DNA from 4 places in the Actinotalea sp. JY-7885 genome. Region 1 is predicted to be linked to each of the others. Evidence: riboswitches for the same ligand, from Rfam matches in the RefSeq annotation. Region 1 holds a riboswitch; each other region holds the start of a gene.
The links. A riboswitch is a leader RNA that binds a small molecule or an ion and turns the genes downstream of it on or off. The one in region 1 is predicted to bind cyclic di-GMP.

Region 1 (5,702 bases):
CACGCGCGACCGGTGAAAGGTGAACTGGTTGACGACCAGCAGCGCGACGCAAACGAAGGCGCCGGCAAGGAGTATGGCGAAGACTGTCGTGAACGGGTCCGATGCCACCACCTGCGCCAGCGGCGGTCGCTCAATCGGCTCGACCTGGAACCCCGCGTCGGTCAGCGCCGTCACGATCGCCGTCTCCACTCCCTTCGACGCGTCGATGAAATAATCCCCGCTGGGCAAGGGCGCTCCACCGAGGGCGTACAAGTACTGGGTGTCCCTCGGCAGCATCGGGTACCCGGTTGTGCCGATGACCGTCGATCCCGGCGGCAGGAATGTCGCCGTGCCGGAGCGCACGACCTGGCCAGCGGTGTAGGAGCCCTCGACAAGGACTACCCACGGCTTGGTGCTCGCACCGGGCGCCTCGGGCGCCCTGGCCGGCTGAGCGCCCGCCGAGCCCACATCGCGCAGCAGCGGTACCGCACCGGTCGTGTCCATGACGCCCACAGCTGCAGCGCCCATACCCGCAGCAGGTGTCACCACAAGTGTCGCGGACGCATCGCCGATGGCGACCAGCACCTGCCCCGCGGCGTCCGCCTGAACCTCGCGTCCAGCGGACGTGACGCTGTAGCCGACGAAGCTCGCTGGCAGGCCCAGGTGCCCGCGCGCCCACCCGTCGGCGAGCGTCAGTCCGTAAGCCACCGACACCGTCATCAGGACTCCGAGCAGCGCACTGACGCCGGCCAGCAACCCGGTCCACCGTGAACGCACACCGCCTCCTTCGTCGGACGGCGTCCGGCCGGCGGGCGTCACCCCGCCGGGCGGACGCCGGTGCTCAACCCCGCCCGCAAGTGGGGAAGGTCACCAGGCGCCCACGGGACGTAGGTGTGACCGTAGTAGAAGCGGGTCGCGTTTCCCGGCAGCAGGCGAAGGCGACAACCGCGGCGGCGGCGTGCAGCTGTTTGCGCATACGGGTTTCCCTTCCTTCTCTATCCGTCACGGGCGCGCGGATTCGCGCCCCGGCTCCCTCGCCTTGGACGCGGGAATTTCGCTTCGAGCTCCGCGGACTTAGTCGTCGGCCGCCTCGACCAGTGCGGTTCGGATCGCTTCGAGCTCGGTGACGTGCGCAGTGAAGAACGCGTCCTCCAGCTCCGTGCGCACCTCCGCGACTGTCGACGGAAGGTTGGACGCCTCGCGGCATCCGAAGTCCGTCGCGGCGAGCGACCGCTCACGGCTCGCGAACTGCTCCAAGACGCCGGTCGGCGGGGGGCGCCCTGGGCCCATAGCGCGTCGTACTCGGCAGTCAGATCCGCCAAGAGCTGGTCCGGACCGCCGAGTGACTCGAGTCCGGGTTGCCGCCGGCCGGGACCCCTGAACCGCGACGGAGCCGGCCAGCCTGCGGCGGAGTGGGTCGATGCGAAAGGACCCGTAGTCCTCGACCGCCTCAGCACCGACTCCTGGTGGCACAACCGCAGGACCAGCGCCCGCCGCCAGGAGTTCTCCTACGGCTTGCAATCCGTCGACCGCCTCGGGCGCCGAGCCGACCGCGGGGAGCCGTCAGCAGGCGACCCAGGTCGCGCCCCGGTAAGCCCCAAGACCGCGCGGACGTCGACGACGTCGGACGCTTTGACGGCACCCCAGGAGCACGCCAGCGTGCAGTGGCGACGTTCGAGGACCTCGCACTGAACGGGCCGTTCGACGTCGGGGGTGACGCAGGGGTCAGCAGCCCGGCGCAGGAGTGGGTGGAGACCCTGACCCCGAGGAGCGGGCCGGTCCTGCTCGAGGCCGCATGGACGATCGTCGGGCGCCTACCGCCGCACCGGCACGGACCGGTTCGACCGGTGCGTGCGGTCCGCGCGAGGATGTGGGGCCCCGTCCCGGCCGAAGGAGTCCCCCGTGTCCCGCATCCTCGTCACCGGCTCGAGCGACGGCATCGGCCTGGAGACCGTCCGTCAGCTGCTCGCCGCCGGGCACGACGTCGTCGGCCACGCGCGCGACGCCGCGCGTGCGCGTGACCTGCGCGCCGCCCAGCCCGGGGTGAGCGACGTCGTCGTCGGGGACCTGGCCTCGCTCGCCGAGACGCGCGCCCTGGCCGGGGCGGCGACCGCCGCGGGCCCGTTCGACGTGGTGATCCACAACGCGGGCATCGGCGGCGGGGTCAGCGAGCGCACGGTGACCGAGGACGGCCTGGAGCGCATCCTCCAGGTCAACGTGGTCGCCCCGTACCTGCTCACCGCGCTGATGCCCCGTCCCCGCCGGCTCGTCTACCTGACCTCCGGCCTGGAGTCCCAGGGCCGCACGCACCTCGACGACCTGCAGTTCGAGGCGCGCGCGTGGGACGGGATGCAGGCGTACTCGGACTCCAAGCTGCTCGACGTCACGCTCGCGTTCGCCGTCGCGCGCCTGTGGCCCGAGGTGGTCGTCACCGCGGTCGACCCCGGCTGGATCAAGACGAAGCTGGGCGGCCCGGGCGCGTGGGACGAGGTGGACGAGGGCGCCGCGACGCAGGTCTGGCTCGCCACGTCGGACGACGACGCCGCGCGGGTGACCGGCGCGTACCTCAAGCGCCACGAGGTCCAGGTCGCGAACCCCGAGGCCCGCGACACCGCCCTCCAGGATGGCCTGCTCGCCCGGCTCGCCGCGCTCACCGGGGTCGAGCTCCCCCGCTGAGCCGCCTGCGGCACGGACGAGGACGGCACGGACGACGACGGCCCCACCGGTCGTCACCGGTGGGGCCGTCGTGGGAGCGCTGGGGTCCTCAGTCCTCGCTGGTGCGCGGCTGCGGCACGCCGTTGAGCAGCCCGCGGACCTCGGCCTCGCTGTAGCGGCGGTGGCCGCCCAGCGTGCGGATGGCGGAGAGCTTGCCCGCCTTCGCCCAGCGCGTGACCGTCTTGGGGTCGACGCGGAACATGCTCGCGACCTCGGAGGGGGTCAGGAGCGAGTCCGGGGCGTCATTGCGGGTGCCGGAGGGGGATCCCTGAGGGGACATGGTGCAACTCCTTCGTCGTTCGGTGCGTCCGGCCGACCTCGAGGGTCCCGTGACTTTGCGTCCCCACCTCGCGGTGGGTTTGCCCTTGTCGCTGACGGGGACAGGTTCCCACATTCCGGACATCGACGCAAAGCGCGTGTCGGCCGCACCCCATCTTTCACCCGCGTCCAGCCCTCCGGGCCGGCTCAGCTCCCCGCCGAGCCCCCCGACGCCTCGGCGCCCCGCCCCCCGCCGATCGTGGTCGCGGGCGAGCCGTGCTGGACCTCGATCCGGCGCGAGCGCGACTCCTCCGCCACCGGGATGGTCAGGGTCAGGACGCCGTCGGCGTAGGCGGCCTGCACCCGGTCGAGGGCGAGGCCGCGACCCACCGTGAGCTGGCGGACGTACGTGCCCGAGGCCCGCTCCCGCGCGAGCCACTGCACGTCCGCGTCGGTGGGTGCCGTGCGCTCGGCCCGGATGGTGAGCGTGCGGTCCTCGACGTTGACGTCCACCGAGCCCGGGTCGACGCCCGGCAGGTCCACCTGCAGCACGTAGTGGTCGCCCGCGCGGTAGAGGTCGAGCGGCATCGCGGCGGTCTGCGGCGCCTGCGCCGCCTCGCGCACGGAGCCCAGCAGCTGGTCCATCCAGCGCGTCGGGTCGATCGGTTCCAGTCGAGCAGCCATGTGAGTCCTCCCCTCGGACACACCCCGGACCATCCGGGGTCCGACCCGCCCGGGGCGTTCGCTCGCACCGGGCGGCTACCTCCGGTTCTAGCACTCGCCCCCGGGGAGTGCCAGGGGACAGGGACCACTGTCCCGGGGACCTTTGGCACAGCCCGGAGCCGCGACGGGCTCGTACCGTGGGACGTGGATCAAGGGCGATCCGCCCCATCCGCACCAATACCGGGAGAGTCCCGTGGCCGCTCGCTCCGCACCCCGTCCCGCCCCTGAGCCTGACGCTGCGCCCCGCGCCGTGGCGTCCCCGATCGACGCCCTCGTCGCCGGCGCCACCAAGGCGCTCGCGCAGTACGCGTCGTTCACCCAGGCCGACGTCGACCACATCGTGAAGAAGGCGTCGGTCGCCGCGCTGAACCAGCACGGCGAGCTCGCGCGCCACGCGGTCGCCGAGACCCGCCGCGGCGTGTTCGAGGACAAGGCCGTGAAGAACATCTTCGCGTGCGAGCACGTCACCAACTCGATGGCCGAGCTCAAGACGGTCGGCATCGTCTCGCGCGACGACCTCCACGGCATCGTGGAGATCGCCGAGCCCGTGGGCGTCGTCGCCGGCATCACGCCGGTGACCAACCCGACGTCGACGGCGATCTTCAAGGCGCTCGTGGCGCTGAAGACGCGCAACCCGATCATCTTCGCGTTCCACCCCTCCGCGCAGGAGTCCTCCGTCGCGGCGGCCCGCGTGGTGCGCGACGCCGCCGTCGCGGCCGGCGCCCCGGAGCACTGCATCCAGTGGGTCTCCGAGCCGTCGATCGCCGCGACCCACGAGCTCATGAACCACCCCGGCGTGGCGCTGATCCTCGCCACGGGCGGCAACGCGATGGTCAAGGCCGCGTACTCGTGCGGCAAGCCCGCGCTCGGCGTCGGCGCCGGCAACGTGCCCGCCTACATCGAGGCGACGGCCAAGCTCAAGCGCGCCGTCAACGACGTCGTGCTGTCCAAGGCGTTCGACAACGGCATGGTGTGCGCCTCGGAGCAGGCCGTCATCCTCGACGCGGAGATCTACGACGCCGCCATGGCCGAGTTCGACATCCTGCACGCCTACCGCGCCACGCCGGCCGAGAAGGCCATGCTCGAGCGCTTCATCTTCGGCGTCGAGGCGGACTCGGCCAACTGCGGCGGCGCCAAGCTCAACGCCTCCGTCGTCGGGCAGAGCCCGCAGTGGATCGCCCAGCAGGCCGGGTTCACGGTGCCCGAGGAGACCTCGATCATCCTGGCCGAGGTCGGTCAGGTCGGTCCCGCCGAGCCGCTCACGCGCGAGAAGCTCTGCCCGGTCCTGGCGGTCCTGCGCGCCGACTCGCGCGAGCACGGCATCCGCCTCGCCGAGCAGATGGTCGAGTTCGACGGTCTCGGGCACAGCGCCGCGATCCACACCGAGGACAAGGAGCTCTCGGAGGAGTTCGGCAGCCGCGTCAAGGCGATCCGCATCATCTGGAACTCGCCGTCGTCGCTCGGTGGCATCGGCGACATCTACAACGCGTTCATCCCGTCCCTCACGCTCGGCTGCGGCTCGTACGGCGCCAACTCCGTCTCGAACAACGTCTCGGCGGTCAACCTCGTGAACATCAAGCGGATCGGCCGTCGCAACAACAACCTGCAGTGGTTCAAGGTCCCGGCCAAGACGTACTTCGAGCCGAACGCCATCCGCTACCTGGCCGACATGCCGGACGTGCACCGCGTCACCATCGTGACCGACGCGACGATGACCAAGCTCGGGTTCGTGGACAAGGTCCTGGACGTGCTCGGTCGTCGCCCGGAGAAGATCGCGCTGCAGATCCTGGACGACATCGAGCCCGAGCCCAGCATCGCGACGGTCGACCGGGGCGCGGAGGCGATGCGCCACTTCAACCCGGACACGATCATCGCGCTCGGTGGCGGCTCCCCCATGGACGCCGCGAAGGTCATGTGGCTGCGCTACGAGCACCCGGAGATCGTGTTCGCGGACATGCGCGAGAAGTTCTTCGACGTCCGTAAGCGTGCCTTCAAGTTCCCGACGCTGGGCGAGCGCGCCAAGCTCG
Region 2 (5,702 bases), on a different contig from region 1:
GCTGACCGACGTGCCCGTGGCCGTCTTCGTGAGCGACTTGGTGCCCGCGATCGTGATGGCGTCGTTGGAGATCGAGGCGGGGTTCGACGTGATGGTGAGGGTGTAGGCCTCGCCGGCCGTCGTGCCATTCGTCGTGATGGTGAAGGTCTCGCCGACGGTGGGCGTGGCGTCCGTGGTGCTGGTGTTGAAGCTCGGCGCGTCGTACGCCATCGCAGCGGTCGGGGCGACTGCGAGCGTCGCGGCGGCGAGAACGGTGAGGGCGATACGGCGACGGTTCATGTGAGATTCCCTGGGGCTGCAGCGTGTGGGGGTACCGTGAGCATGATCACTCGGTGGCTGCCGGAACTCTAGCGGGCCTCACGTGCACATGGGAAGGGCGGGCGCAGAAGTCACCCGGCGCGGAACCGGGGTTGTCCGCATTTCAGGATGATTCCCGGGCTCAGGTCCCGACAGGACCGAATAGGTGATGGTCTCGGTGGCGCCGGGCGCGAGGGTGACCGTGCGCCCGACGACCGCCAGCCCGTCGTGCCGCTGTGACGTGATTCCCGGCTCGCCCGCCGTGGACTCGACCTCGTCGATCAGGCCGCCGTGCGGGGCGTAGACCAGCACGTTCATCTGGATATGCCCCTTGGGGAAGTCTGGATCGGTCCCCGTGACGTACGTCGGCAGCTGCGCCGGATCGCCCGGGACCTCGTTCCGCAGGGTCACCGTGACGACCAGTTCCCGCGTTCCGTCGGCGAAGCACGTGCCGCCGCCCAGGGTCGTCTCGAAGCCGAGGTAGTACCCCATCTTGTCGGCGTTGCCATCGTTGAGAAACACCCCGATAACAGGATTTTTACCTGCGGATCCGCGCAGCTCACCGCTCAGAACCGTTCCCGAAAGTGCATTCTGCTCCTCCTCGCGAGCCGACCACACCATGAGCCGGCCCTGTCGTGCGGCCTCCGCCAAGGCGTCGACCGCGGCGGCCGGAGACCCCTGGCCGCCGACGACTGCCGAGAACACGCCCTGCGACGTCTCGGCGAAGAACGCGTCCTGCTCCGCCGGCGGGAGCAGCAGGTAGACCGTGTTGAGCAGCACCTCGACCGCGTTCTCGCTCGTGAGCGAGCCGCCGACCGCGTCGGACACCGCGCCGGGCGGAAGCGGCACCGGGCCGGTGGCGCCGAGCACGAGCGCCAGCGTCCCCGGGTCCACCGACAGCACGCCGTCGACTGTCCCTCCGAGCTCCTGCTCCCAGATCGCCTTCGTCAGCTCCCCGGTGCGCGGGAAGTCGGGCGTGAACGTGACGTCGCGGATGTCCGAGGCCAGGTCCTCGCCGAAGAGCGCCTGCTCGGCGGCGGTCAGCGGAAGCACGGGCTCCGGTAGCTCGACCAACGGACCGCCGGACCGCTGCTCCACCACCCGCACGGCCCCACCCTCGGCCTCCAGCAGGATCACGGCGCCCGGGATGCCGCCGGTGGCCCGCGGCTCGGCGGTGTTCTGCACCAGCAGGACGTACGACCGCGGGCCGTCCGCGCCGAGCATCGGGGGCAAGAGCTGGACGGCCTTGGCGGCGGTCGCCGTGGTCATCGCCACCGCGTTCACCTGGCCGGTGAGGTCGGCGACTGGGCCGGCCAGCGGCGCCCAGAGCGCCGCGGGGTCCAGGGACGCCACACGCTCCGCCGCGCTCTGGACCTCGGCGTCGGCGGCCACGACCGCCGGCGCGGCCTCCTGGAGCGGCGCCAGGGGGACGCGCCCGTCCACCGGGGCCAGGGCCGACGGGTCCACGATGGCGGTGGCGTCCATGAGCCCGGGGAGCGCACGGTCCGCGAGCCCGTCGACCACCTCGCTGACCACCTGGACCGCGCGCACGTTCGGCCCCACCCACGGGAGCACGCTCGCGGCCGACCAGTGCGGGCCGTGCGCTGCCGCCATGGCGCGGTCCGAGTGGTCCTGGAGGTCGGCGAGGGTCGTCTCGGCGGCAGCACGGTCACCGGCGAGCACCTGGTCCTGGAGCTGCGTCACCAGGCCCGCCGCGGTGAGCAGCTCCTCCCGGGCGCGCAGCGCGTCGAGGGCGAGCCACCCGGCCCACGCGACGAGCAGCACCAGCAGGCACTGCACGGCGGTCAGGACGGGGCGGCGTCGGCGACGTCGGGCGGCGGACGCGTGCCGCGGCGCCTCCGCGGCCCGGCGCGAACGGCGGGTGGGCGCGGCCTCCACGCCCCCGGCGTTCGTCACCACTGGCTCCTCTGGTTGACCCCGTGCAGCGGCCGAGCCTACTCATCGCGGCGGCGCGCGTGACCACGGCCACGACGCCGACTGACGCGCGGCGCCCCGACCCGCCACACTGGTGCGCGTGACGACCGACTCCTCCGCACCGACGTCTCGCGCCACGTTCTCGATCCTCACCGTGTGCACGGGCAACATCTGCCGCTCCCCCGCGGTCGAGCGCCTCCTCGCGGCCGGGCTCGGCCCCGACTCCGGCGTGAGCGTGACCAGCGCCGGGACCCACGCGATGGTCGGCTACCCCGTCTCCGAGCCGATGGTCCCGCTGCTGACCACCGCGGGCGGCACCGCGGACGGCTTCGCCGCGCGCCAGCTCACCGAGCGCCTCGCGCGCGACGCCGACCTGGTGCTCGCCCTGACGCGCGCCCACCGCAGCGCCGTCGTCGAGGCCGCACCGGCGACCGTGCGGCGCGCCTTCACGCTGCTCGAGTTCGCCCGGCTCGCGGCGGCCGTCGACCCGGCCCAGCTGCCGGCCGGGACCCCGGCCGAGCGCCTCGCCGCCCTGGTGCCGCTCGCGACGGCGCAGCGCGGGCGCTCCCCCGTCGCGCCCGACGCCGACGACGTCATCGACCCGTACCGGCGCGGGGACGCGGTCTACGCGCAGGTCTTCGACGTCATGGCACCCGCCGTCGGGACGATCGTGGCGATCGCCCGCGGCTGACCCGCCCCGGTGGGCCGAGCGGGTGAACCCGCGGCGGCAACCGCAACTCTCGCGTCATCGCGCGCCCGCGCCGCGCTCACACTCAGTGACAGTCCCTCACCGGGACGACGACAAGGGCACACCCGTCGCGAGGCGGGGCCGCAACGCCACGGGACCGCACGCCGGTCGGCCGGGCTACCGAAGGGACACGCATGGCCACGCTCGACCGCGCCGCCAACACCGACACCGCGCTGGACGCAGACCAGGGCGCCGCGCAGCTCGCGCTCGGCCTGTTCAACCGTCGTCCCGACGCCCTCGAGGTCGAGCTGCAGCGCGAGCTCGGCGGCGGCCAGCTGCGCATGCACTACCAGCCGCAGCTGGACCTGGGCGACGGCCGCGTGGTCGCCATGGAGGCGCTGATCCGCTGGGCCCACCCCGACCACGGCCTCATGACGCCGGGGCAGTTCCTGCCCCTGGCGGAGAGCAACGGTCTCATGGGCATGATCGACACGTGGGCCCTGCGCACCGCGTGCCGCGACGGCGCCTGGCTGGCCTCGCGCGGCCGCACCATCGAGGTCGCCGTCAACGTCACGGCCTCCCAGCTCACCGACCCCACCTTCCTCACCGAGGTCGAGCAGGCCACGCGGGCGGCCGGCCTGCCCATCGAGCTGCTCACGGTCGAGATGGGCCTGCGCGACGTGCTCGCCCAGATCTACGCGGCGCGCGACGTCGCGCTCGGGCTCCACCGTCGCGGCGTGCGCGTCTCGGTGAGCGACGTCGGCACCGGCGCCTCCTCCCCGGGCCGCCTCGCGCAGCTGCGGGTCGGGGAGGTCAAGGTCGACCGCGCGCTGACCGCCGCGATGGACGACGCGAGCATCGGCACGGTCGACGTCGTCCGCGAGATCGTCGCCGCCGCGAAGGCCGACGGTGCCCGGGTGGTCGCCGAGGGCATCGAGACGCCCGCGCAGTACGAGGCCGCACGCCTGGCGGGCTGCGACCGGGCGCAGGGCTACCTGCTCGGCCGGCCGGCCCCGCTCGAGGACCTCGCCGGGCTGCTCGCTCGCTCGCGCTGAGCCCTCGCCCGGCGGGGCCGGTCGACGCACCCCGGCCCCGCGGCCTCACAGGGACCGGACGAGCTCGACGGCCTGCAGGAGCGTGAGGTCCGGCTGCTGCCTGCGCACAGCGACGACGGCGCTCACCTCGCCCTGCTGGTCGCGGCACCGCCGCACCGCGTCGACGTCGAGCCCGGCGGCGACGGCGGCGACGGACCCGTGCCGGGCGGCGAACCACGCGGCGCGCCGGCGCTCGTCCGCACGCTCGGCGACGAACCCGACGGCCGCCACCACGACGACGCCCGTGAAGAGCGCCGTGCCCGCGCCCGGCAGGTCGAGCAGGAGGAAGCAGACGGCGGACGAGAAGGACAGCACGACGCCCAGGACCAGCAGCGTCGTCGACAGGCGGCGGGACGGCCTCGTGCTCGTGGGCATGGAATCTCCTCGGGTCCGTGGTGCGGCGGGTGTGCCGCGCCGGCGCTCCGGACGCTAGGCGGGGAGCCCCGGCGGGCACGTCGCCCGAGCGACCGACGCCACGCGCGCGACGTCCGACCCACGGCCCACCTCCGCACGGCCCGCATCGCCCGGGGTGACGACGCGTGACCCGTCCCTGCCGCAGGTGATCGTGAGGGAGGACACGCCCCGCGACCCACCTCCACGATACCCCCGGGGGTATCGTGGAGGCATGTCCACGACCCCTCCAACCGCCCCGGCGCGGATCGTCGTCGTCGGAGGTGTCGCGGGCGGCATGAGCGCCGCCGCGCGCGCCCGGCGGCTGGACGAGCACGCCGAGATCGTCGTCCTCGAGCAGTCCGACTACGTCTCGTTCGCCAACTGCGGCCTGCCCTACCACCTGTCCGGCGAGATCGCGGAGCGCGAGGCCCTCCTCCTGCACACGCCCGCATCCCTGGCCGCTGCCCTCGCGCTGGACGTGCGCACCGGGACACGCGTCACCGCCGTCGACCCGGCCGCTCGCACCGTCACGGTGCTCACCGCGGACGGGCCGGACACCCTCTCCTACGACGCGCTCCTGCTGGCGCCGGGCGCCGTCGCCGTCCGGCCGCCGATCGACGGGCTCGACCACCCGTCCGTGCACGCCCTGCGCACCGTCCCCGACCTCGACGCGCTCGACGCCCGGGTGGCAGCCCTGACCCGCGACGCGGGCTCGACGCCGTCCACGGCGGTCGTCGTCGGCGCCGGGTTCATCGGGCTGGAGGCCGTCGAGGCGCTGGTCGCACGCGGCCTGCAGGTCCACCTCGTCGAGCTCGCGGACCACGTGCTGCCCCCGCTGGACGCCGAGCTCGCGCCGCTCGTCGCCGACGAGCTCGCGGCCCACGGCGCCCACCTGCACGTGGGCACCTCCGCGCGGAGCATCACCGCGCGGGACGACGACGGCGGGGTCACCGTGACGCTCTCCGACGGCAGCGACGTCCCGGCCGACGTCGTCGTCGTCAACGTCGGCGTGCGACCGGCGAGCGACCTCGCCCGCGACGCGGGCCTGGACCTCGGCCCCACGGGCGCGATCCGGGTCGACGCCGACCAGCGCACCTCCGACCCCCACATCTGGGCCGTCGGCGACGCCGTCGAGGTGACCCGCGCCGTGACCGGTGCGCTCGGTCCGGTGCCGCTCGCCGGACCGGCCAACCGGCAGGGCCGACGCGCCGCGGACTCCATGCTGGGACGCCGCACCACCCCGCAGGCCGCGGTGCTCGGGACCGCGATCGTGCGCGTCTTCGGGCTCACGGCCG
Region 3 (5,702 bases), on a different contig from region 1:
GGCGCCGAGCCCGGCGCCCCCGCCCGCCGTGGGCGCCGTGGAGCCGACGGCGGCCACCACCGGTGTGCCCGACGGCACGCCGCTCACGCGGCACGACGGGGACCTGGTGATCACCGAGCCCGGGACCGTCATCGACGGCAAGGACATCCACGGCTTCGTCTCGATCCGCGCGGCCGACGTCACGATCCGCAACTCCGTGGTCCGGGGGAGCGGGACCGGCTCCTACAGCACCGGTCTGGTGAGCTGCCTCGACGCGGCCTGCCGCGGCGCCGTCATCGAGGACACCACCCTCGTGCCCAAGCAGCCGTCGCCGTGGATCACGGGCATCCTCGGGCACGACTACACCGCCCGGCGCGTGGACGTGCACCACGTCGTGGACGGCTTCGGCATCTTCGACACCGGCAACGGCGGGGGACCCGTCGACGTGGTGATCGAGAGCAGCTGGTGCCACGACCTCAGCTACTTCGCCCGCGACCCGCAGCAGGACGGCGGGCCGAGCCACAACGACTGCATCCAGATCCAGGGCGGTTCGGCGATCCGCATCACGGGCAACAGCCTCGAGTCGTTCATGTCGACCGCCGTGGGCGACCAGAGCTACGACGCCCGCAACCGGGGCGCCGGCCTCATGGTGACGCCGACGGTCGCGCCGGTGACCGGTGCCACGGTGACGAAGAACTGGTTCGACGGGGGCTACGCCTCGGTCTCGGTCTCGCGCGGTGGCTACGAGCGCATGCACTTCGGCACGCTCACCGGGAACCGTTTCGGGCGGAACCAGTTCGACCACGGACGTGGCTCCCGGTACGTCATCCGGGTGCGCGAGGGCGTCACGTTCGACTCGTCGCTCACGGGGAACGTCTGGGCGGACGGGGCCGGACCGCTCGCGCTCGGGCGCGACCTCGGCATCCGGTACGACCCGTGACGGCTCCGCCGTGCGACCGCGCGGCGCGGCGGGGCGGCGGTCCTGCACGTGGCGGTGGCGCCCGGTGCCCGGTGCATGACCCGGAAACTGCGCGGGCGAGCCATTCGCGGACGGTCCCGAGATATTCCGTCGTAATGTCCGAATAACCCGGACCGGGCTGATCCGTGCGGGTGACGCCACCTCGACGTGCTGGACCGGCGGAAATGGCCCACGTACGATCCGGTGGTCCACGAGAATGGCAAACCTGTCGCGAGGCAGGGGCGCAAAGCCATGGAACCCCCGCGGTCCGCCAGGCTACCGAATCGACGGAGCACCTCCTGTGCTTGAGCCTCGACCGTCCCGCTCGGCCCGGCGCGGCGCACGCGCGCCCTCCGGCCGTCGCGCGATGGTGGCGCTCGCCCTGGCCGGCGTGCTGGTCGCCACACCGACGGCCGCCGCGGAGGTCGCCCCGACGCCCACCGTCGCGGCTCGCGCCACCGTGGCCGTCCCGGCGGCCACGCCCTCGGCCGGCGATGTCCTCGCGCCCGCGGACGCGGCGCCCTTCGCGGCCGTCACCCTGACGGGGGCGCCGGTTCCGGGCGCGCTCGACATGCCCGCCGCCGCGGCGTCGAGCAGCCAGGTCCCGTCGGCGTACGCGCTCGCGCCGGCCCCCCTCGTGACGGCGCCGGCCCCGGACGTGGTGAAGCCGGACGCGTCGAGCACGGGCGTGAGGGCGGGCTCGCGGCTCCAGACCCATCGTGGGGACATCGTGGTGACGCAGCCCGGCACGGTGCTGGAGAACCTGGACGTGTACGGCTTCGTGACCGTGAAGGCCGCCGACGTGACCATCCGCAACACGCGCGTGCGTGGCAGCGGTCCGGGGTCCTTCGACACCGGTCTGATCAACGCCAACGACGCGCGCGTCAAGAACCTGGTGGTCGAGGACGTCACGCTGGTCCCCGACTTCCCGTCGTACTGGATCAACGGGATGCTCGGTCACGACTACACCGCGCGGCGCGTGAACACCTGGAACGTGGTCGACGGGTTCGGCATCTACAACATCCACGGCACGGCGGCGAACGTGCGGGTCGAGTCGAGCTACGTCCACGACCTGGCCTACTTCTCGCCGGACCCGAACCACTCGGACAACCAGACGCACAACGACGCGATCCAGATCCAGGGTGGCTCCAACATCCAGATCCTCGGGAACACGCTGTCGGTGTGGCGGTCCACGACGGCCGGGACGCAGAACTACGCATACCCGCAGGGTGGATTCGGTGTGATCCTGACGCCGAACGTCAATGCGGTGACGAATTCTCGGATCGACGGGAACTGGGTGGACGGGGCGCACATCCCGATCAAGCTGGTGACGTCCCAGAAGACCGGTCCGATGAACTTCGGTGAGGTCACCAACAACACGTTCGCCCGGGACATGCGCAACACGCCCATGGCGGGGAAGAACAACTGGTTCACGGTGCTCACCACGCCCGACCTGACGGTCATCACCAGCGGGAACGTCTACGCGGACGACGGCACAGCCATCGAGGTCCGCCGCGACAGCGGCACGGGCACCGCTCCCTGACCGGCCGCCGGCCCGGTGCCGGGCCGGGTGCTGGCCACCCCGAGCGCCAGCGCCACCCACAGGATCATGCCGACCGCGGACCGCGACGCGAGGGCGCTGTAGGTGAGCGGCAGGAGGAACGCGATCAGCGCTCCCTGGCGCGCCCCCGGGAGGCGGTCCCCACGCGTCCAGGCCCGGACCACGAGCACGGCCTGGGCACCGAAGTACAGGACGGCGAAGACGGTCCCGATGTCGACCGCGTACATGAGGAACGAGTTCTCGAGGCTCGTGGCGAGGCCACCCTGCGACGCGATCCGGTAGCTCGACGTCAGGCCGTGGCCGACGACCGCGTACTCCCGCCACGTCCGGCCGAAGAAGCTCAGGGCGTCGGTGCGGGCGCCGGTGGATCCCGTGTCGTCCGCGAAGCGTTCCCCGACGCCCTCGACGAGGCTCGTGGACAGCAGCGCCGCGGCGCCCCCGGCGAGGGCGCACAGCCCGAGCAGCCGGGCGTGCGCCGGCGCCGGGGAACGCAGCACCACCCACACGGCCACGACCGCGATGACGACGACGCCCGAGCGTGACTGGGTGATCGCGACGCCGGCGGCGAAGAGCGTGACGAGGGCCAGCTGGAGCGACGTGCGCCGCAGTCCCACGATGAGCGGCGCGGTCACGCACAGGAACATGGAGAGCGTCAGCGGGTGGTCGAACGTGGCCATCCAGCGGTCGAAGCCCTCGCGCCGGAACCACCACCGGGTCTCGTGCGAGCTCTGGTACAGCAGGATGCTCCCCGCGAACCACTGCACGACGGCGAGCGCGGCGGCCGCGCCGCCCAGCGCGAGCAGCGCCGTCCGCACCTGGGTCAGGCGCCCCGCGTCCCCGTCGACGACCGCCAGCACGAGGAGGAAGAGCGCGAGCGGGGCCACGACGACGTCGAGCAGGAGGGCGAGGCCACCCGAGCCGGCCTGCACGGTGGTGAAGGCCGCGACCGCCGTCACGAGGCCGAGGGTAAGCACGAGCAGGACGTGCTCGCCGGCCACCTGGGAGAGGCGCCGGGGCGCGTGCATGGCCTGCGCGACGAGCATGGCGACGACCAGCCAGGCGGCCGGGTGCATGCCGAGCGGGCCCGTCTCGTGCCCGGTGACGAGGTGGCCGGCTGCGGCGGGGATGCCCACCCACAGGCCGAGGATCGCGACGAGGGTCACGACCGGTCGGCGGCGCGTCGCCCAGGCGAGCGCCGCGCACCCACCCGCCCAGAGTGCGAGCAGCATCTCAGCGGTCGGCGCGGACGGACCGTTCCGGGGCCGCCTCACCGGCCGTGCGGCGTTCGGCCCCCGGGTCCTCGTCGGCCGGGGCTGGGCGCCAGACTGGCGTGCCCGGAGCCAAGGGCAGGCCGTCCGCGGGTGTCTGCTCGCGGGTCGTCGGCGAAGCCTCCTGGTCCTGCGCGTCGCCCGGGGCGCGCGGCGCGCGCCCCGTCGTCGCGTACGCCGAGGCGCCGTATCCTCCCGCGGTCACCGCGCTCGGCGCGCCGTTGAGGATCGTGCCCGCCAGCGGTGCACCGACCGCGGCGAGCCCTTCCACGGCGGCGCGTGCCTGCTCGCGCGTCGTCCCGCCGTACCGGACGACGAGGACGACGATGTCCGCGTGGGTCGCGACGACCGACGCGTCGGTGACCGGCAGCACGGGAGGGGTGTCCACGACGATCGTCTCGAAGCGTCCGCGGAGCTCGGTCACCAGCTCCCGCATCGCGTCGCTGCCGAGCAGCTCGGACGGGTTCGGTGGCAGCGTGCCGGCGGCGAGCACCTGGAGGCCGTGCTGGCCCCAGGGCTGCAGCACGTCGTCGACCTTCACGGCACCGGCCAGGACGTTGGTCAGCCCGGCGGAGCCCTCGATCCCGAGCCGCTGCGCGACCATGGGCCGGCGCATGTCCGCCTCCACCAGCAGGACGGACCTGCCGGCCTCGGCGAGCGTGATCGCGAGGTTGCAGGCGGTCGTCGTCTTGCCGTCGCCCGGGACCGCGGACGTGACCACCACGACCTGCATCCGCTTCGTCACGGCGCTGAACGTCAGGTTCGTCCGCAGCTGGCGGTACGCCTCCGCCCGGGGCGAGCCCGGCTCCGCGTCCACGATGAGCAGCTCGCCGGCCCCACCGCGGCGCCGGCGCCCTTCGGCGCCGATCGTGGCGAGCGTGGGCAGCCCGGTCGCCCGCTTGAGGTCGTCGAGGCTGCGGACGGTGCGGTCCAGCATCTGGCGGGCGATCGACAGCGCCAGCCCGAGGGCGATCCCGGCGAGCGCCGCGACGCCGATGTTGAGCGTCGTCCGCGGCGAGATGGGCTCGGGGTTCAGCGTCGGCCCCGAGATCACGGTGAGCGACACGCTGGCCCCGCTCGCCGCATCCGTGCTGTCGAGGCGGGAGATCAGCGGGCCGAACTCGGTGGCGATCGCCTCGGCGATCCGCAGCGCGCGGTCGGTCTCGGTGTCCGTCACGGTCGCGGTGAGCAGGATCGTCTCCGGGTCCACCAGCGCCGACACGCGCGACGTCACCTCGGCGGGCGTGAGGTCGATGTCCGGCTGCGCGGCGACCTCCTGGGCGAGGAGCTCGCTGCTGAGCACGCCGACGTAGGAGTTGATGCGGCGCTGCGCGAACTCGTCCGCCTGCAGGGCCGTCCCGGTGTCCGTGGAGGCCGCGACGAAGAACGTCACCGTGCTCTCGTAGACGGGCGTCATGCGGCTGCTGACGTAGGCGGCGATGCCGACGGTCGCGAGCAGCGTGAGCACCGTGATCCACCAGTGCTTGCGGATCGCGCTGAGGTGATCGGTCAGCTCCACGCTCTGCTCCTCGCTCGGACCGACGGCGGTCGCCGCTGGGCACACCGGTCGTCCGCCTCCCGCCCAGGCGTCATCCTCACATAACGGACTTCTCCGCGGGGGTGCTGTCAGCCGTTCGGCCCAGACTTCACCCCCGATCGGCGGCGGCCGTGCGGGCCGCGGCCGCGTCGCACCGTGACCTCCTAGGATGCTCGCGTCGGGCACCGCCCGGGAGGAGGCGCCTGGCATGGTGAGCTCGGGGCGGTCTGCGCGGCCGCTCGTCGTCGTGCCGACCTACAACGAGGTGCGGTCGCTCGAGGACGTCGTCGGCCGGGTCCGGCGCGAGGAGCCCGCTGCCCACGTGCTCGTCGTGGACGACGGCTCGCCCGACGGCACCGGTGCCGTCGCCGACGCGCTGGCCGAGCGGGACGACCACGT
Region 4 (5,702 bases), on a different contig from region 1:
GGCTTCGAGGCGCAGCGCGAGACGTGGGAGGCGCAGTACGCCGCCGCGCACGCCCGCTGGGAGGCGCACAAGAAGCAGGTCCTCGAGGCCGTGCAGGCCGACGCGGACGCGTCGAGCAGCACCTCGGAGTCGAGCTCCAGCTCCAGCAGCAGCAGCGCGTCGACGTACTCGTCGGCTCCCGTCGAGGAGGCCGCGGGCACGCTCGCGTCCGACGAGGCGCTCGCCGCTCTGCGCGAGAAGCTCACCGGCAACTGACGCCCGCGCCTCGGCGCGACGTCGGCACGGCCGCACGACGGGCCGGTCACCTTCGGGTGGCCGGCCCGTCGGCGTCTAGGCTGGATCCGTGACCGTCGACGAGGAGCTCACGGGCGATCGCGCCAGGACGGTTCGGCGGATCGGCCTCACGGGCGGGATCGCCGCCGGCAAGTCCGTCGTGGCCGCGCGTCTGGCGTGGCTCGGTGCGGCCGTGGTGGACCACGACGTGCTCGCGCGGCAGGTCGTCGCCCCGGGGAGCCCCGGCCTGGCCGCCGTCGTGGCCGCCTTCGGCGGGGGTGTCCTGACCGCGGCCGGCGAGCTCGACCGGCCTGCCCTCGGCCGGGTGGTGTTCGCGGACCCGACGGCGCGCGAGCGGCTGAACGGCCTGGTGCACCCGCTCATCCGGGCGGCGGCCCACGCCGCGGAGGCCGCCGCGGTGGCGGCCGGGTACGACGTCGTGGTCCACGACATCCCGCTGCTGGTGGAGACCGGCCAGGCCGGCCGGTTCGACGAGGTCGTCGTGGTGGACGCCCCGGCCCAGCTGCGCCTGCGGCGTCTCGTCGAGGGGCGTGGGCTGGACGCGGAGGAGGCCTGGGCGCGCCTCGCCGCGCAGGCGGACGACGAGGCCCGGATCGAGGCGGCGGACGTCGTGCTCGACGGCGCTGGCTCCGTCATGGACCTGCAGGCCCAGGTGGACCGGCTCTGGGAGCGCTGGCGCACGGCGGCACCCGCGTGAGCCGGACGGTGCTGCTCACGGGCTTCGAGCCGTTCGACGGGCAGGTGGCGAACGCGTCCTGGGACGCCGTGCGTGCGGTGGCTCAGGGCTGGGACCGCGACGAGCAGGTCGTGGTCGCGCTGCTGCCGGTCTCGTTCCGCGGTGCACGCCAGCGGCTGCGGGACGCGGTCCGGGAGCACGCGCCCGACGTCGTCGTGCTCGTCGGGGAGGCGGGCGGCCGGTCCGCCGTCGGCGTGGAGCGCGTGGCGCTCAACGTCATCGACGCGCGGATCCCGGACAACGACGGCTCCGCGCCGGTGGACGTGCCCGTCGTGGCCGGCGGTCCGACGGCGCTCCTGAGCGGTCTGCCCGTCAAGGCGTGCCTCGCGGCGGTGCGCGCGGCGGGCGTCCCGGCGGAGGTCTCGAACACCGCCGGCACCTACGTGTGCAACGCGACGTTCTACGCGCTCATGCACCTGCTGGCGTGCTCACCCGGCCTCCCGGGCGTGCGCGGCGGCCTCGTGCACGTCCCGCGCGACGTCGCGCAGGTGCGTCCCGGTGAGGCGTCGCTGCCGGTGGGGCAGTCGGCGGTGGCGCTGCGGGCCGTCCTCGGGGCGTGTCTCGACGGCAGCGAGATCACGATGGCCGCCGGGTCCGAGGCGTGAGTCGGCAGGCGGGGTGACGCGGGTCGGCCCGGCCCGGCCCGGCGCTCGCGCGTCGGGCCGACCGGGCCGGTCGCCGGTGTCAGTTCTGCTGCGTCGGCACCATCGAGAGCAGGCCCTCGATCTCGGCAGCGACGAAGCGGCGGTGACCGCCGAGGGTGCGCACGGCGCTGATCTTGCCGGCGTTGGCCCAGCGCGTGACGGTCTTGGGGTCGACCCGGAACATCGTCGCGACCTCGCCGGGCGTGAGCAGGGCGTTGGTCGTCGTGGTGGTGGGGGCTGTCTGCATGTCGTGTCCTTGTCATCTGGTGGCTGGGCTGCCCTGGTCGGGCCCCTGGCTTTGCGTCCCCGCCTTGCGGCGGGTTTGCCCTTGTCTGTGACGAGGCGGTGGTCCGGATGATCCGGACTCCGTGCCTCACAACACGGTATCGGGGACGAACCGGACAGGCTTGAGGACGCGCCGATGTGATCTACGTCACACACGATCGTCGCGCGGGTGTGCCGGCCGGACCGACCCCGGGACGGGCCGTGTCGGACCCGCGACGTACCGTGGAGCCATGCGCCCCGTGACCGACCTCCAGCGCCGTGCCGCCACCCTCGAGGTGGTCTCCGAGTACACCCCGTCGGGCGACCAGCCCACGGCGATCGCCGAGCTCACCGAGCGGATCCAGGCGGGCGAGAAGGACGTCGTGCTCCTGGGCGCCACGGGTACCGGCAAGTCGGCGACGACGGCGTGGCTCATCGAGAAGCTGCAGCGTCCGACCCTGGTGATGGCGCCGAACAAGACGCTGGCGGCGCAGCTGGCGACGGAGTTCCGCGAGCTGCTGCCGAACAACGCGGTCGAGTACTTCGTCTCGTACTACGACTACTACCAGCCCGAGGCGTACATCGCGCAGACGGACACCTACATCGAGAAGGACTCGTCGATCAACGACGAGGTGGAGCGGCTGCGCCACTCCGCGACGAACTCGCTCCTGACGCGGCGCGACGTCATCGTGGTGGCGTCCGTGTCGTGCATCTACGGCCTCGGCACGCCCCAGGAGTACGTCGACCGCATGGTGCACCTGGCCGTGGGGGACCAGATCGAGCGCGACCAGCTGCTGCGCCGGTTCGTGACCATGCAGTACACCCGCAACGACATGGCGTTCACGCGCGGCACGTTCCGGGTCCGCGGGGACACCGTGGAGATCATCCCGGTGTACGAGGAGCTGGCGATCCGGATCGAGTTCTTCGGCGACGAGATCGAGGCCATCCACCTGCTGCACCCCCTGACGGGCGACGTCCTGCGCTCGGAGGCCGACGTCCACCTGTTCCCGGCGACGCACTACGTCGCGGGGCCCGAGCGCATGGAGCGGGCGATCTCCTCGATCGAGGCCGAGCTCGAGGAGCGGCTGGCCGAGCTCGAGCGGCAGAACAAGCTGCTCGAGGCGCAGCGGCTGCGCATGCGCACCACGTACGACATCGAGATGATGCGCCAGGTCGGCAGCTGCTCGGGCATCGAGAACTACTCGCGGCACATCGACGGGCGCGGTCCGGGCACGCCTCCCCACACGCTGCTGGACTACTTCCCCGAGGACTTCCTGCTGGTCATCGACGAGTCGCACGTGACCGTGCCGCAGATCGGCGCCATGTTCGAGGGCGACATGTCGCGCAAGCGGGCCCTCGTCGAGCACGGCTTCCGCCTGCCGAGCGCCATGGACAACCGGCCGCTGCGCTGGGAGGAGTTCGTCGAGCGCATCGGCCAGACCGTGTACCTGTCCGCGACGCCGGGGCCGTACGAGCTCGCGCAGTCCGACGGCGTGGTCGAGCAGATCATCCGCCCCACCGGCCTCGTGGACCCGGAGATCGTCGTCAAGCCGACCACGGGTCAGATCGATGACCTGCTGCACGAGATCCGGGTCCGCGCCGAGCGCGACGAGCGGGTCCTCGTCACGACGCTGACCAAGAAGATGTCGGAGGACCTCACCGACTACCTGCTCGAGCGGGGGGTGCGGGTGCAGTACCTGCACTCCGAGGTCGACACGCTGCGTCGCGTCGAGCTGCTGCGGGAGCTGCGGATGGGCCAGTTCGACGTGCTGGTCGGCATCAACCTCCTGCGCGAGGGCCTGGACCTGCCGGAGGTGTCGCTGGTGAGCATCCTCGACGCCGACAAGGAGGGGTTCCTGCGGTCCGGGACGTCCCTCATCCAGACGATCGGCCGCGCGGCCCGCAACGTCTCGGGCCAGGTCCACATGTACGCGGACAAGGTGACGCCGGCGATGGCGATGGCGATCGAGGAGACGACGCGACGCCGCGAGAAGCAGGTGGCCTACAACCTCGAGCACGGGATCGACCCGACCCCGTTGCGCAAGCGCATCAGCGACGTCACCGACATGCTCGCGCGCGAGGACCTGGACACCGCCGCGCTCCTCGAGGGGGGCTACCGCAACAGCGGCAAGGGGAAGGCGCCGGTGCCGGGGCGCAAGGGCGGCGCCGCCCCGTCGGAGCGTGCGAAGCTCGCGGCCGTGCCCGCGGCAGACCTCGCGGACCTCATCGGCGAGCTCAGCGAGCAGATGCACGCCGCGGCGGCCGAGCTGCAGTTCGAGCTCGCCGGCCGCCTGCGCGACGAGATCGCCGGGCTGAAGAAGGAGCTCCGCGCCATGACGGCCGCGACCGCGTGAGCGTCCCCGCGCCGCGCGGCGGCGCAGGGAGGCCCCGTCAGTCCCAGGGGCCGAAGACCGGCTGCCACGGGCGCACGTCGCGTGCCGCGACCAGGCCCGCGACGGCGAACGGGTCCGGGTCGAGCAGCGCGCGGACGGCCGACGCGTCGTCCGCGCGGACGAGGAGCAGGGCGCCGTCCGGCTCGTGGTCGCTGCCCTCGGTCGGACCGGTGAACGGTCCGCTGGCGAGCAGCCGGCCCGCCGCGTAGAGGTCGGCGAGGAACCTGCGGTGCTCCGGTCGGACGCGGTCGCGGTCGGCGACCTGGTCGTCGTAGGTGTAGAGGACGGCGAAGACGGTCATGACCCGATCCTGCCCTCTGGTTCACCCGCCCGGGGAGGCCCCTCGACATGCGGGACGGGCCCTCCGCGCCTAGTTTCGTGGGAAGGGTCCCGCGGCGGGCGGCGTCACGTCCGGTCACAGGTGCACGAGGAGGCAGATGGTGACGCCAGGGGCGGACGTAGCCCGAGGTGTTCTCCTCGACGACAGGTACCGCCTGGAGGACGTGCTCGGCCAGGGCGGGATGGCGACGGTCTACCGCGCCCACGACCTGGTCCTGGACCGTGACGTCGCGGTCAAGCTCTTCCCCCCCGTGGCCGAGGACGCCGAGGACCTGCTGCGGCACCAGTCCGAGATGCGGGTGCTCGCCCAGCTGAGCCACCCCGGCCTGGTCACCCTGCACGACGCCGGCCTCGCGCACGCCGAGGGCCCGATGCGTCAGACGTACCTCGTCATGGAGCTCGTGGACGGACCGACCCTCGCCGACCGGCTCGCCGGCGGGCCGCTGAGCCCGCGCCGCGCCGCGCGCCTGGGCCGGCAGGTCGCCGAGGCGCTGGCGACCGTCCACGCCGCGGGCGTCGTCCACCGTGACGTGAAGCCGGCCAACGTGCTCCTCGTCGAGCCCGCCGGCGCGGGGGACGAGGACCCGGACGCGGTCTCCACGACGGGGCCCATCGCCAAGCTCGCCGACTTCGGCATCGCCCGGCTCGCCGACGGTGCACGGCTCACGGTCACGGGCACCACCCTGGGCACGGCGACGTACCTGAGCCCCGAGCAGGCGGCGGGAGCGCCCGTCGCGGCGCCCACCGACGTCTACGCGCTCGGGCTCGTGCTGCTCGAGTGCCTCACCGGCCGCAAGGCGTTCACCGGCACGATGGTCGAGGTGGCCGCGGCCCGGCTCAACACGTCGCCCGCGGTCCCGACCACGTTCGGCCCCGAGTGGGCCGACCTGCTGGAGGCCATGACCCGCCGGCGGCCCGAGGACCGGCCGACCGCGGCCGAGGTCGCGGTCCGGCTGGCGGACCTGGTCGTGGACGGCGTCACGACCGGCGAGGTCGCGACCGGCCTGCTCGCCACCGTCGCCCTCGACGCGG

Region 2: another riboswitch for cyclic di-GMP. It lies ahead of IDM29_RS01300 (EAL domain-containing protein); the one in region 1 lies ahead of IDM29_RS03165 (BldC family transcriptional regulator).
Region 3: another riboswitch for cyclic di-GMP. It lies ahead of IDM29_RS10745 (hypothetical protein); the one in region 1 lies ahead of IDM29_RS03165 (BldC family transcriptional regulator).
Region 4: another riboswitch for cyclic di-GMP. It lies ahead of IDM29_RS02095 (BldC family transcriptional regulator); the one in region 1 lies ahead of IDM29_RS03165 (BldC family transcriptional regulator).

What each region holds. Positions count from the first base shown of each region.
Region 1 is NZ_JACEXH010000017.1:11,771-17,472, forward strand. Features, by position in the region: gene IDM29_RS03155 (hypothetical protein) at 1-756, opposite strand, end outside; gene IDM29_RS03160 (SDR family NAD(P)-dependent oxidoreductase) at 1,882-2,655, shown strand; gene IDM29_RS03165 (BldC family transcriptional regulator) at 2,744-2,974, opposite strand; cyclic di-GMP riboswitch class I at 2,993-3,068, opposite strand; gene IDM29_RS03170 (Hsp20/alpha crystallin family protein) at 3,160-3,636, opposite strand; gene adhE (bifunctional acetaldehyde-CoA/alcohol dehydrogenase) at 3,926-5,702, shown strand, end outside.
Region 2 is NZ_JACEXH010000005.1:31,848-37,549, forward strand. Features, by position in the region: gene IDM29_RS01285 (LPXTG cell wall anchor domain-containing protein) at 1-279, opposite strand, end outside; gene IDM29_RS17565 (DUF4012 domain-containing protein) at 358-2,214, opposite strand; gene IDM29_RS01295 (low molecular weight phosphatase family protein) at 2,333-2,923, shown strand; cyclic di-GMP riboswitch class I at 3,029-3,105, shown strand; gene IDM29_RS01300 (EAL domain-containing protein) at 3,115-3,975, shown strand; gene IDM29_RS01305 (hypothetical protein) at 4,021-4,389, opposite strand; gene IDM29_RS01310 (FAD-dependent oxidoreductase) at 4,640-5,702, shown strand, end outside.
Region 3 is NZ_JACEXH010000106.1:24-5,725, forward strand. Features, by position in the region: partial or broken gene IDM29_RS10740 (hypothetical protein) at 1-919, shown strand, start outside; cyclic di-GMP riboswitch class I at 1,147-1,221, shown strand; gene IDM29_RS10745 (hypothetical protein) at 1,305-2,480, shown strand; gene IDM29_RS10750 (hypothetical protein) at 2,417-3,727, opposite strand; gene IDM29_RS10755 (polysaccharide biosynthesis tyrosine autokinase) at 3,729-5,285, opposite strand; gene IDM29_RS10760 (polyprenol monophosphomannose synthase) at 5,512-5,702, shown strand, end outside.
Region 4 is NZ_JACEXH010000009.1:29,379-35,080, forward strand. Features, by position in the region: gene rpsA (30S ribosomal protein S1) at 1-255, shown strand, start outside; gene coaE (dephospho-CoA kinase) at 344-991, shown strand; gene IDM29_RS02090 (pyroglutamyl-peptidase I) at 988-1,635, shown strand; gene IDM29_RS02095 (BldC family transcriptional regulator) at 1,715-1,921, opposite strand; cyclic di-GMP riboswitch class I at 1,937-2,011, opposite strand; gene uvrB (excinuclease ABC subunit UvrB) at 2,190-4,292, shown strand; gene IDM29_RS02105 (YciI family protein) at 4,330-4,632, opposite strand; partial or broken gene IDM29_RS02110 (serine/threonine-protein kinase) at 4,769-5,702, shown strand, end outside.